One region of the Comamonas sp. UBA7528 genome, then DNA from elsewhere that is predicted to be linked to it. Evidence: predicted binding sites of a transcription regulator. Region 1 holds the regulator's gene; each other region holds the start of a gene.
The links. The regulator LexA, encoded in region 1, represses DNA repair genes until DNA is damaged. The targets are predictions, from matches to a motif close to ACTGTATNNNNATACAGT.
Positions count from the first base shown of each region.

Region 2: the regulator LexA is predicted to act here: its motif matches at 1,606-1,623, upstream of B3349_RS08295 (ATP-dependent helicase).
Region 3: the regulator LexA is predicted to act here: its motif matches at 2,541-2,558, upstream of B3349_RS08865 (PA0069 family radical SAM protein).

Region 1 is NZ_DLMU01000009.1:34,423-39,032, forward strand. It holds gene adk (adenylate kinase) at 1-417, shown strand, start outside; gene B3349_RS11360 (sensor domain-containing diguanylate cyclase) at 563-1,996, opposite strand; gene B3349_RS11365 (asparaginase) at 2,218-3,207, opposite strand; gene lexA (transcriptional repressor LexA) at 3,289-3,960, shown strand; gene B3349_RS11375 (hypothetical protein) at 4,199-4,576, shown strand.
Region 2 is NZ_DLMU01000006.1:64,398-69,007, reverse strand. It holds gene B3349_RS08305 (type II asparaginase) at 1-178, shown strand, start outside; gene B3349_RS08300 (AEC family transporter) at 380-1,336, opposite strand; gene B3349_RS08295 (ATP-dependent helicase) at 1,758-3,824, shown strand; gene B3349_RS08290 (hypothetical protein) at 3,842-4,294, shown strand; gene B3349_RS08285 (phospholipase A) at 4,313-4,610, shown strand, end outside.
Region 3 is NZ_DLMU01000007.1:38,470-43,079, reverse strand. It holds gene B3349_RS08880 (DUF3014 domain-containing protein) at 2-907, shown strand; gene B3349_RS08875 (GbsR/MarR family transcriptional regulator) at 1,050-1,646, opposite strand; gene rnk (nucleoside diphosphate kinase regulator) at 1,776-2,186, opposite strand; gene B3349_RS08865 (PA0069 family radical SAM protein) at 2,565-3,722, shown strand; gene B3349_RS08860 (phosphoethanolamine transferase) at 4,029-4,610, shown strand, end outside.

The DNA.
Region 1 (4,610 bases):
TTCCTGTTTGACGGCTTCCCCCGCACCATCCCCCAGGCCGATGCCATGAAGGCCGCCGGCGTGAAGCTGGACTACGTGCTGGAAATCGACGTGCCGTTCGACGCCATCATTGAGCGCATGAGCGGCCGCCGCAGCCACCCCGCTTCGGGCCGCACCTACCACGTCAAGTTCAACCCGCCCAAGGTCGAAGGCAAGGACGACGTGACTGGCGAGCCCCTGGTGCAGCGCGAAGACGACAAGGAAGAAACCGTCAAGAAGCGCCTGGATGTGTACAGCAACCAGACCCGCCCCCTGGTGGACTACTACAGCAACTGGGCCAAGGCCGACGCCGCAGCAGCCCCCAAGTACCGTGCCATCAGCGGCACGGGCACCGTGGAAGAGATCACCGCCCGCGCACTGGGCGCCCTCGCCTCCTGATCACCCGGATCAGTGGCAGAACCGCTGCGCAGCCGACACCTGCACAGCGGCCAAAAGAAAAAAGGCTGGTGGCAACACCAGCCTTTTTTCATGTGCACACAATAGCTGCCAGCCTGGACTGCGGACACCTCCAGAGCCCGGTGCGTCAGGGCATGCTGTCCACCCGCCGGTCCTGCGCGCGCCCCGCATAAAACCGCATCTTCTCGACATACATGGCCTGGTCGGCGCGGTGCACCACCGCCTCCATGCTGGCACCTTCCCGCCCGCAGGCATGGCCCATGGCCAGATGGATGGTCTGTCCGGGGTAGAACTGGTTATTCAGCTCCAGCAGCGACAGAATGCGCTCCTGCATGGCCTGTGCGCCACGCTCGTCGCTGCCGGGCAGCAGCACCATGAATTCATCGCCGCCTATGCGGGCCGCGCAGGCCGGTGCATCTACCGCCTTGGTCAGCACCTCGCCGATGCGACGCAGCATGGCATCTCCTGCCGCGTGGCCGTGGTCGTCGTTCACGCCCTTGAGGCCATTCATGTCGATCGCAATCACCGACAGCGGCCAAGGCCCCTTGCGCGAAAGACGGTTGAGTTCTTCCGTATAGAAGGCCCGGTTGCGCAACTGGGTCAGCACATCGTGCTTACCCAGGTATTCCAGGTAGGACTCGGCCTTTTTGCGGGCCGTGATGTCAACCAGGGACAGCAGCACCAGGTCCCAGTTCCGGATGTGGCTGTTCATGATGGCGAATTCCATGTGGATGTGCAGCACATCGCCGGTCAGCGAATAGTTCACCACCTCGCGCTGCTGCACCAGCTTGCCATCCCACAGATCCTGTAGTTGCTCGGCAAAGGAGTCGTACATCTCCCCGCGAAACACCTGGGCCAGGTTGTGCAGCAAATTGGCTTTGCTGCTGGCGCCGAACATCTCCAATGTCTGCTGGTTCACGTCGATCACGCGGATTTCCTGCATGCAGCGGGTGACGAACTCAGGGTGCACCTTCAAGAACGTGCGGAAGTCGCGAATGCCACGCTCGCGCACCTCGTCCAGCAGTTGCTTGACCGCGCTGAAGTCCTCCACCCACAGCGAGACCGGGGAATGGGCAAACAGATCCCGCGCATACTGCTCGCTGGCCTGCAGACGCTGCGTGCTCATCACCTCGGCGGTGACGTCTTCCAGCGACACCAGCACACGGCTCCAGCTGTCTTCATAGCCGGGCAGCACGCGAAAACGCACCTGAATGTCCATGCGCCGGCCATCCAGCGCATAGTTCACCGAGCGGTTAGCAAAGCTCAGCTGTCCGTCCCACAGGGCCAGCAGTTCGGCGACGATGCTATCGTGCATATCGCCGCGAAATACCTCATCCAGGCGGTTTTGCAGCGTGGCCTGGTCAGGGGCCTTGAAAAGCTCCAGCGTGTACTGGTTGACGCGCAGCACCTGGAAGCACTGGCTGCACTGCTGCACACGCCGGGGGTCTTCGCGCAGAAACTGCTGCAAATCGGTGACGCCCGCGGCGCGCCATTGCGCGAACAACTGCTTGAGCCCGCTGTAATCCTCCATCCACAGGGATATGGGGGCGAGGTCAAACATGTCCTCAAAATCCAGGCCGCTCGCGAGAGAATTGGTCACCACTAACACCTCCGTGCGCGATTATTGCCTACCGCGCCGGGTGCACATTCCTCTTATCTACCGGTTGTAAGTTTTTGTGAGGATTTCGTGCGCAGCACACGACAGCCCCGTCCAGCCAGCGCTGTGGAGCGACGTGCAGACCCGGGCTGTGCGAGATCTGCTGCACCCGCCCGAACTTCGGGCTAACGGTCCGTGCGCGGCCAGCCCATCAACTCCAGCATCAGGCTGGTGCGCGCCTTCACGGCAGACAAGGCGCTGACACGACTGTCATCAGCGTCTTCGGCCTGCACAATGCGCCCGCGCTCGCAACGTGTGCTGCGGCGCACCGCCAGGCCCCGGCTTTGTGCCACTTCGAGTGCGGCATCCAGCGCTTGGTGGGTGGTACCGTTGCCCGTGCCAGCCACCACCAACCCGCGTACGCCAGCTTTGCACAGCGCTTGGACCACGGCCTGCATCACCGGGCCGCTGCAGCCTGCATGGCTCAACAGAATTTCCACCTGGGGCCATTCGGCAGGCGGGCGCAGCGCACCCACCGGCGGAATCTTCGGTGCCGACAGAGCAGCCCCGTCCACGGCGCCGGCCCAGCGCACCCGCCCCTCCTCCACCCAGCCCAGCGGGCCGCTGTCACCGCCGTCGAATGCATCCACCCGGTAGGGGTGCACCTTGCGCACCTGGCGGGCACTGAACACCATCCCAGCCACCACGGCCAGCACACCGCGCCCTGCAGCACAGGCATCGGCCACGCTGATCACCGCATCCCGCAGATTGCCCGGGCCATCGGCTGAAATGGCGCTGGCCGGACGCATGGCACAGGTCAGGACCACGGGCTTGGATGGCTGCAGCACACACTGCAGAAACCAGGCGGTTTCTTCCAGTGTGTCGGTGCCATGGGTGATGACAATGCCACCGACATCAGCGCGCTCCAGGAGCAGGCTGCAGCGCACGGCGAGCGCATGCCAGGTGGCGTGGTCCATGTCCTTGCTGTCCAGCTGGGCCACTTGTTCGGCCTGCAGTGGTGCATTTGCAACGCGCTCCAAATCCGGCACCGCCTGCAGCAGCTGCGCCACACCCAACTGGGCCGGACGGTAGCCCACATGGGCGCCCGCATGGTCTGCCACCCCGGCAATCGTGCCGCCGGTCCCCAGAATGACGATGGTCTTGCCACTTTCCACTTGCAGTCCTTTGCAAACTGGTCAAAAATACAGGTACTGGATGAACACACAGTATTCATCCCCACCGATCAAGGAATGCCCATGGACCACCCCAAGCTCACCCCCCGGCAGCAGCAGATTCTGGATCTGATCCAGTCTGCCATCAGCCGCACTGGCGCGCCCCCGACCCGGGCCGAGATCGCCAGCACACTGGGCTTCAAGTCGGCCAATGCCTCCGAGGAACACCTCAAGGCCCTGGCCCGCAAGGGCGTGATCGAGCTGGTCAGTGGCACATCACGCGGCATTCGCCTGTGTGTGGACACCGTGCGCAGCATCAACGCAGCCCGCGGCAACATCTTTGCACTACCTCTGACTGCCATGCAGCCGCTGCTGCTGCCGCTGGTGGGGCGCGTCGCTGCGGGATCGCCCATTTTGGCGCAAGAACACATCGACCAGACCTATTCGGTGGAGGCCAGCATGTTCGCCCACAAGCCCGACTACCTGCTGAAGGTGCGCGGCATGTCCATGCGGGACGCCGGCATCCTGGACGGCGACCTGCTGGCCGTCCAGTCCACGCGCGAGGCCCGCAATGGCCAGATCGTCGTGGCCCGCCTGGGTGACGACGTCACCGTCAAGCGCCTGCGCCGCACTGGCTCGCAGATCGAACTGCTGCCCGAAAACCCCGACTACCCCGTCATCCAGGTCAATCCTGAGGAGCCCTTCGCCATCGAAGGGCTGGCCGTAGGCCTGATCCGCAACTCGGCGCACATGTAAGCGCAGAGACTTTCGGTCTGGTCGCGCAGTGACGCCCTGGGCGTTGCCACCACTGCGCCAGGCCTTTGACAACGGAAGCGCCGCCCAGCCCGCTTTCGTCACCACTACAGCGCTCTCCCACGGCCCGCGCGGCCGTGCAGAGACTGCTTTGTCCTGAATTTCTCTCTCCAATCAGGTGTGTGCAGCCTGAGGGAGTAGGTTTGCCCGGAAAACTGCACGACAGAAAGCGAGCTCCTCCATGCGCCTGTTCACCACTACCAGCACCCCGGCCGGCTTCACCCTTACTGCCCCGTTGTCCATGCCTGCCCATCGCCGCTCAGTTCTGGGCGGTCGTCGTGCGGCAGCGTCTGCTGCATCCACCGCAGCATCCGGCGCCCGTGCGCAACGGAACACCCCGGATCCCGCGTTCACCACGCTCCGCTTGCTCGGCGTGAGCGGCAGTACAGCCAGCGCCAATGACAACCGCTATTTCAGCGTGGCCATGGACGACAAGGTACGCGTCCTGCGCCGTGATGTGGGCGATCGCGCCCGCATAGTGCTCAGCGGCCGCATGGCCGATGTCTGCGCCGCCCTGGAGCACATGAGCCGCGCCGAAACGGTGTCCCTGGCAGGCTGAAGCCGCATCCGCCCTGCGCCATGCCCGCATGGCT
Region 2 (4,610 bases), on a different contig from region 1:
GCGCTCCTCCCGCGTGCCCTACGGCTTCGTGCTGCGCAACGCCGAGCAGCCCGACGACAAGTACGACTGGGTCGTCGCCCACGACATGCGCCCTGAAAAGGCCCGCATCCTGACCATGCTGGCCTTGACACGGGGCGCCGACACCAAGACGCTGCAACGGATGTTCTGGGAGTATTGAGCGGCGCCAAGGCCCGCAGACCGGACCGCTCTCGGGCACTGCCGCAGAGAAGGTCCGGGCTCCAGGCCCTGCCAGCGGGGCCGCCTCCATCGGCCGCTGTTTTTTCACCGCGTTCCATCGCGCCCCAGGGCCCCAAAAAACGAGGTCCCCTCACGCCCAAAGCGCGGCGAGACGGACCATGCTGCTGCGGCCTGGTCGCGCTTACGCGGCCGGCGCCAGCCAAGTCACTGCCGCCGAGAACGTGACAAACGCCAGCGCGGTGCTGACCAGGATGATGCGCGCCACGCGCCCGCCGTGGGCACCAAAACGCTCGGTCAGCAGCGACACATTGCTGGCACTGGGCAGGGCCGACACCAGCACCAGCGCCACCATGGCATCGGTCGACAGCGGCAGGCCCAAGGCCACAGCCGCCTGGCAGGCGGACCACACCAGCAGCGGGTGCACCAGCAGCTTGGCCAGTGCAATCGGCACATAGTCGCGCGGAGCCAGCTGTTCGTGCAGATTCATCTGCGAACGCGCCAGGACCGCCCCGATGGTGAACAGCGCCACCGGCGAGGCAGCGCCCGCCAGCATGGCCACGGTTTTGTCGATGGGCCCGGGCAGCTCGAACGCCAGGGCCGATGCCACTGCCCCCAGCGCAATCGACCAGGGCATGGGGTTGGACAGCATGCCCCTGAGCGCCTTGCGCAGCGCCTGCACGGCCCCGCCCTCCCCCTCGCCCAGCCGCGACAGCGCAATGCACAGCGAGGTGGTGATGACCATGTCCAGCGCCATGGTCAGAATCACCGGGCCGGCGCTGCCCTCACCCAGCAGCGCCACCAACAGCGGCACGCCCATGAAGCCGGAATTGGGAAAAGCAGCCACCAGTGCACCAAAGGCGGCATCGTTCCAGCCCCAGCGCCGCAACGTCAGCGCCAAGGTGGCGGCCACCAGCGCCAGCCCGCACAGCAGGTACACCCCTGCCACCACCGGATCCAGCAGTTGGGCAATCGGGGTTTGCGCCCCGAAGCGGTAGAGCATGCACGGCAGGGCGAAGAACAGCACAAAGGTGTTCAGGCCCGAAATGGCCGACAGCGGCAGCACGCCGCCCCGCGTGGCGATATAGCCACACAGCACCAGCGCGAAGAAGGGAAAGGTAACGATCAGAACGGACAGCACAGGCCAGGATTGTCGCTGCAGCGCAGCACGATGCAGCCCCGGAAAAATCCGGTGTCCCGCAAAGCACAAGGCCGTACGGCGTGCCGAGGGCGCTGCAACGGTGCCGGTAACAGACGGCACTCCAGGCGGGAAGCGCCCCGCCCGCCGATCGGCAGCCATGGTGAAAAACCTTGCACAAGATATCTGTTGGCAAAGCCGGCACAGCGTCCGCAGCACGCCCTGCCCGTGGCTCCAGGGAGGCCGGCCCCGTGGCTACCGCCTTCCCCGGTACTGCATGCATTTACAGACGAATACCTTGATTAACACTGATCCACAGGAGAAATCCGGAAAGCCGCGCCATGCTCTCGCACCCAACTCCGTATCATTTGCGTCCAACCACCTTTAATGATTCCGCCCGCCAGGGCGACGTCGTTCTGCATTCATGTCCGCTGGTCTGAACCTGGCCCAACTCCAAGCCGTCCACTACACCGAAGGGCCCTGCCTTGTGCTGGCTGGTGCCGGCTCGGGCAAAACACGGGTGATCACGCACAAGATTGCCAAGCTGATCGAGAACGGCATGGCCCCGCGGCGCATTGCGGCCATCACCTTCACCAACAAGGCTGCGGCCGAAATGCGCGAGCGCGCGGCCGGGCTGATCGGCCGCCAGGCCAAGGATGTGCTGGTCTGCACCTTCCACGCCCTGGGCGTGCGCATGGTGCGCGAAGACGGCCATGCACTCGGGCTCAAGCCCAGCTTCAGCATCCTGGATGCCGACGATGTGACCGGCATCCTCAAGGACTGCGCCGGCGGCACCACCGATGTGGCCACCGCCCGCCAGTGGCAATGGACCATCAGCAACTGGAAAAACGCCGGCTGGGACAGCCGCAAGGCCCTGGCCCTGGCCCAGGACGACCACCAGCGCAGCATCGCGCTGATCATGCAGCGCTACGAAGAGCGCCTGACCGCCTACCAGAGCGTGGACTTTGACGACCTGATCGGCATGCCCATGCGCCTGCTGCGCGGCCACCCCGAGGTGCGCGAGAAATGGCAGCGCATCCTGGGCCATGTGCTGGTCGACGAGTACCAGGACACCAATGCCACGCAGTACGAGCTGCTGAAGATGCTGGTGGGCGAGCGCGCGCACTTCACGGCCGTGGGGGATGACGACCAGTCCATCTACGGCTGGCGCGGCGCCACGCTGGACAACTTGAAGAAGCTGCCCATCGACTACCCCCACCTCAAGCTCATCAAGCTGGAGCAGAACTACCGCTCCACCTCGGCCATCCTGCGTGCTGCCAACAATGTGATCGGGCCCAACCCCAAATTGTTTCCCAAGACCCTGTTCTCGGAGCTGGGCGAGGGCGAGCCGGTGCGCGTGGTCGACTGCGACACCGAAGAACACGAGGCCGAACGCGCCGTGGCCCGCATCCAGGGCCTGCGCGCGGGCGCCAACCCACAGCCGGCGTGGAAGGATTTCGCCATCCTCTACCGCGCCAACCACCAGGCCAAGCCGTTTGAAAAGGCGCTGCGCAAGGCCAACATCCCGTACAAGGTCTCGGGCGGCACCAGCTTCTTCGACCGTGCCGAAATCAAGGACCTGTGCGCCTGGTTCCGCCTGTGGATCAACAACGACGACGATCCGGCCTTCCTGCGCGCCATCACCACGCCGCGCCGCGGTATCGGCCACACCACGCTGGGCAAGCTGGGCGAATTCTCCGGCCAGCACAAGCTGTCGATGTTCGGTGCACTGTTCAGCCACATGCTCGAAGCCGTGGTGCCGAAGAAGGCGCACGAAAGCCTGCTCGAGTTCGGCCGCTACCTCAACGACCTGGAATACCGGGCCCGCCACACGCTAGGCGCCGAGGCCAGCCGGACCTTCATGCTCGACTGGCTCAAGGAGATCGGCTACGAACAGCACCTGTACGACAGCGAGGACAGCGAGTCCGTGGCCGCCGCCCGCTGGAGCAATGTGCTGGAATTCTGTGACTGGATGAGCCAGCGCGCCGGCGGCCAGATCGAAGATGCGGCCGGCACCACCACCCAGACCGAAGTCAAGAGCCTGCTGGAAGTGGCCCAGAACATTGCCCTGCTCTCCACCATCAGCGAACGCGAGAAGGAGCAGGACATGGTGGTCCTGTCCACGCTGCACGCCTCCAAGGGTCTGGAATGGCCCCATGTGGTGCTGGTCGGCGTGACCGAAGGCATGCTGCCCTTCAAGCTGGACGACGACAACGGCAAGCAGGAAAAAGTGAGCGACGACATTGCCGCCCGCCTGCAGGAAGAACGCCGCCTGATGTACGTGGGCATCACCCGCGCCCAACGGACGCTGGCCGTCAGCTGGACCAAGCGGCGCAAGAAGGGCCGCGACATGGTGCAGTGCCAGCCCAGCCGTTTCATCAAGGAAATGAACCTGGATGCGGCCACTGCAAAGGAAGACCCGCGCGAAAAACTGCGCAAGCTGCGTGCGGAATTTGCTGCCCGCTCCTCCGTGCAGCAACCTGCGGAATGAACCCGCCCTGTGAACCCATGCCCCTGATTCCGTTTGTGACCCCGCGCCTGCGCGCCCTTGCTTGCATCGCTGCGTGCACGCTGGCCTCCAGCGTACAGGCCCAGGATGGCGCCTCCGCTGCGGCCGGCTGCCCGGACGCCTGGGACATGGGTGCCCCGCAGCTGCAAGGCGAATGGACGGCCACCGTGGCCGGCCAGGCCGATGCCGCCCTGCTGCAGCTGGGGCCCCATCCCGAATGGAAAGGCACGGTCAAGGGCACGGTCGAGCGCGCCGGCACCCGCCATGCCATGGTGGGCGATGTGAACCGTGGCGCCGTGACGCTGGAGGAGTCGGCCAACGGCATCAACATCAGCGGCACCTGGCTGGGCGAGGTGAGCGACGACAGCTGTGCCCGCGAAATTCGCGGCGATTACCAAGCCGGCGATGATGCCCCGACCCAGCCTTTTGTGCTGCGCAAGCGCTCGCCCTGAACCCTGGACATATTTACCATGCAGGCAACCCCAACCACTCTTTCCCGCGCGCTGCCTGGCGCCACGGCCCTGGCCACCTTGGCCATCTGCGGGGCCTGGGGCATGCCCGCTCCGGCCCAGGCCGCAGAGCCGCTGACCGGCGATGCCTGGCGCCAATGCGCCGCCACCACCGACAACCAGGCCCGTCTGGCCTGCTTTGACGGCTGGGCACGGCAGCAGCAACCGCTGACCCCGCCCCCCGCCACCACGTTCCATGCCCCGGCGGCCAGTGCCCAGGAACAAATGGCGGCGCCGCAGCCAAGCGTCCAGCAGACCG
Region 3 (4,610 bases), on a different contig from region 1:
GATGGAAGCGCGCAGCGAACCGATTTCCCGCCAACACCACCGCAAGCAGGGCCTGGGCACCACCGGCCGATGGGCGCTGGTGGCCGTGGTGTTGCTGGGAGCGGGCTATGCCGGTTGGCACTATTGGGGCAGGGCGCCAGCGGCTCCCGAAGCACCACCTGTCGCGGCACCTGCCCCCGCGGCCCCGGCGCCTGCCGTCACGGAACCGGCTCCGGCAGCGCCTGCGGCGGAACCGGCCGCTGCCGAATCCCACCCGATCGAGCCAGCCGCCGATGCCCAGGGCCGCCCGCCGCTGGCCGGTGGCGATGGTGACGGTCTGGCCCAGGCCGTTACCGACTGGCTGGGGCGTGAACGCACGCTGCGCTTTGTCGCCACCGACGCTCTGGCCCGCCGCATTGTGGCCACGGTGGACAACCTGGCACGCAGCCAGGCGGCGTCCCGGCTGTGGCCGCTGCACCCGGTGGGCGGGCGCATGGTGGTGACGCAGACCGACGACGGCCGCATGGAGATCGCCCCCGCCAACGCCGCGCGTTATGAGGCCGTGGTGCGCTTTGTCGTGGGTCTGGATGTGGAGCAGGGTGGCGCCTTGTACCGCCGTGTCTACCCGGTGCTGCAGCAGGCCTATGAAGCGCTGGGCTATCCCGGCCAACGCTTCAACGACCGTCTGGTGGCGGTGATCGACCACCTGCTGCAGACCCCCGAACCTCCCGGGCCGCTGGCCCTGAAACTGGTGCAGGTGCAAGGCCAGCTGGCGTCCCAGCAGCCCTGGCTGCGCTACGAGTTTGCCGATGCGGATCTGCAAGCGCTGTCGGCAGGGCAGAAGATCCTGCTGCGCATGGGCGTGGAACACACCCAGCGCATCAAGGCCCAGTTGCGGGCGCTGCGGGCGCAGATCACCCGGCGTTGAGCAAAGGATCGTTGTGGGTGCGCACGGTGTGCTGCACACGCAAAAATGGCCTGCAATTGCAGGCCATTTTTTGTTCAGTGCAGCGGTGCGGTAGCCGGTCGGGTGTCCCACCGCAGGGGCACCGCCGTGCGCCTGCAGGCACTCAATCCTGCGGGGCCTTGCCGCCCTTGGGTTCCTTGGGCTTGGCACGGCCGGTGAGCTTGTCCTTGATCTCCAGCACCCGCGTCACGGCGGCGCCCATGCCCATCAGTTGCATGGCGGTCTCGGGCTGCAGGCGCTGCACATCGTCGAACCAGGTCATCAGCTTTTCGATCAGTTCGTACATCTCCTGCATGCGCTTTTGCGCATGGCGTTCGTCGTCGGACTGGGCTTCTTCCAGCAGGGCCGAGCGCAGCATGGACTGCGTGGGCTCGATCTCGCGGCGGCGGCGCTCCTCGGCCAGGCGGCGGAAGATCTCCCACACATCCTGCGGTGCTTCAAAGTATTCGCGGCGGTCGCCGGGCTGGTGGCGCAGGTTCACCAGGCGCCACGACTGCAGTTCCTTCAACCCCATGCTGACGTTGGAGCGCGAAAACTCCAGCGTCTCCGCAATCTCTTCCGCATTCAGCGCGCGCGGCGACAGAAACAGCAGCGCGTAGATCTGACCCACCGTGCGGTTGATGCCCCAGCGGCTGCCCATCTCGCCAAAGTGGGAGACGAACTGCCGGTTCAGGGAAGGAAGGGGTTGAATCTGACTCATAAAGGAATTGTGCCTGTGAATTTAAGAATTTCAGCACTTCCTGAAATTGTCCGCAATGCAGGCCGGGCCAGGGGGTGGCCGCGCCGAACGGTCAGTTGCCGGGGCGGAACCCGCCCGGCACGGGCGTTCTCAACGGTGCAGTTCGCCCGCGTTCTCGGGCTGGAAGTCGATGCCGTCCACCCGCACCGTCACCTTCTGGCCTGTGGGGCTGGGCATCTGGAATGCATCCCCCACGCTCAGGCCCAGCAGGGCAATGCCCACGGGGGCGAACACCGACACCTTGTCTGCGCTGCCATCCATGTCCTTGGGATAGACCAGGGTCAGGGTGTTGCTCTTGCCGCTTTCCAGCAAGGTGAAGCGCACGGTGGAATTCATGGTCACCACGGTGGCGGGCATCTCGGCCGGCTCCAGCACATCGGCACGGTCGAGTTCGGCCTCCAGCACGGCGCGGCCCGGAAACTCGCCCGGCATCTTCTCCAGCAGGGCTTCGATGCGCTCCAGGTCCAAGGTCGACAGAGTGATGGTGGGCTTGCGCTCCATGGCGGTGCTCCTTGCGGGATGGGGGTAAAAGTCGGTCCGCCAGGCTCAAAAAACAAAAGCCCACACGGACAAAAGCCCGGGCAACGGGGTTGTCCGGGCCAAGGCAGTGAAAAAGCACCAACTTGGTGCATTGGACGTATTGTGGCGCTTTGCCGCGCCCCTGCCAAGCATCCCGCACGCCGCCGGTGCGAATTGCCGCTGCGGCTTGCAACTTTCAAAAAAGGAGCTAGCGGTGGCCGCCAGTATGTGCCTGGAGCCGCTGCGGCACCGCCCCTGCGGTGCCAGGCCTGGCGGGCCTGCAGCGGAACAAGCCCCTGCCTGCGTCAAGGTTCCGGCATCCGCATTGCGTGTATAGCTGTATTTATATACAGTTATCTCATGCCGTCCCATCCCGATCCGCATTCCGACCTGCCTGCCCAGCCCGTGCAACTGCACAAGGGCCGGGGTGCGGCCAGCTGGATCGCCCACCGCTTTGCGCGCGATGCCCGCGAAGCGTTTGACGATGGCTGGGCCGATGGGACGGCGCGCACCACAAGTGCAGAAGGGGAGGACGGCGAAGAGGCACCGGCCTCGCGCACGCAGCTGGAATGGGAGCAGTGCAAATCCGCCCTCAGCCGGCATGATTCTCCCGACCTGCCGTTCCACCTGGGCCTGAATCCGTACCGGGGCTGCGAGCATGGCTGCATCTACTGCTACGCCCGGCCCACGCACAGCTATCTGGGCTATTCGCCGGGGCTGGACTTCGAGACCCGGCTCGTCGCCAAGGCCAACCTGCCCGAGGTGTTGCGGGCCGAGCTGTCCCGCCCCCGCCATGTGGCCGCGCCGGTCATGCTGGGCTCGGTCACCGACTGCTACCAGCCCATCGAGCGCGACGTGGGCTTGACCCGCCGCACCATCGAAGTGCTGGCCGCCGCGCGCCACCCGTTTTCCATCGTCACCAAGGGCAGTGGCATCGAACGCGACCTGGACCTGCTGGTGCCGCTGGCCCGGCAGAACCTGGTGGCGGTCTATGTCACCCTGACCACGCTGCAACCCGATCTGGCCCGCAGGCTGGAACCCCGCGCTGCGGCACCGCACCGGCGCCTGCGCACGGTGCGCGCCCTGGCGGAAGCCGGCGTGCCCGTGGGGGTAAGCCTGGCGCCGCAGATCCCGTTCCTGAACGACGATCTGGAACAGGTGCTGGCCGCCGCGCAGGCCGCTGGTGCACGCCAGGCCTTCTATGCCGTATTGCGCCTGCCGTGGGAGCTGGCGCCGCTGTTCGAGGAATGGCTGCGCCTGCACTACCCGGACCGCGCCCAGCGCGTGCTGGAGCGGGTGCGCGATCTGCATGGCATCAGCAAAGAGGGCCGGGCCGACGGCAAGGTCTACCAGAGCCAGTTCGGCCAGCGCATGAAGGGCACGGGGGCCTGGGCCGACATGCTGTCCCAGCGCTTTGCCCTGGCCTGCCGCAAGCTGGGCCTGAACCGCGAGCGCGTGCAGCTGGACTGCAGCCAGTACCACCCCAGCCTGCTGGGCGGCCAGCAAAGCCTGTTTTGAGTGCGGATGACCGTACAAAAAACAGGTGAACCCGCTGTGCGGCGGCGCCCGCCGCTAGGATGCCAGTCGGCGTATTCGCACAGCGAACAAAATAGACAAAAAAACATAGCAACGCGCGCGAATCCCATGGGGGCACCGGTTTCTGCACAGGCATCTTGGCCTGGCAGCGGGCGCCGCGTTCCCCACGCAACGCCTGCCTCCTGCCCACGCACGCTGTAGCGGTACTTGTCGATAACGGTGCCTGCAGCGGTGCACCGCAGGTAATTCCAGGCAGCTCCAAGCACCTCCAAGCAGTTCTTCGCTGAGATGGCCGATCTATCCCCCGACGCTGAATCCCGCACCACACCCCCTGCTGCACCCCCTGCCGCCACCCGCTCTGGTTGGCGTGCACGCTGGCTGACCGTGGCCGCACTGGGCGCACCCGGTCTGTGTTTCATCGTGCTGGGCTATGAGGGGCGGCGTGTCGCGCAGCTGCTGACCTTGCTGCTGCCCCTGCTGCTGTGGTTGCGCATGCCCTTGCGCACACCTGTGGGCATCATGGTCCGGCGTTGGCTGGTCACCTTGGGCATCCTGGTGTTCGTGCTGGATGGCGTGGCACGCACCTACCTGCTCAGCAGCTACCAGGCCGCACCGGATTCCACGCTGGTGCTCAGTGCCATGGCCAATACCAATCTGCGCGAAAGCCTGGAATACGCGGCCCAGTCCTGGCGTGGCTTGGCGCTGTTCGGCCTGGTGCTGGCGGCCGTGGCCGCGTGGATCTGGCTGGTGTCCGGCAAGCTGGAGGCGGTGCCTGCGCCCGGCCCGGGCCGAAAGCGCTCGCTGATGGACTGCGCGGTGCTGGTGCTGATCGGCATCCTGCTGCTGCTGTCAGCAGCGGCCTATGCCAAC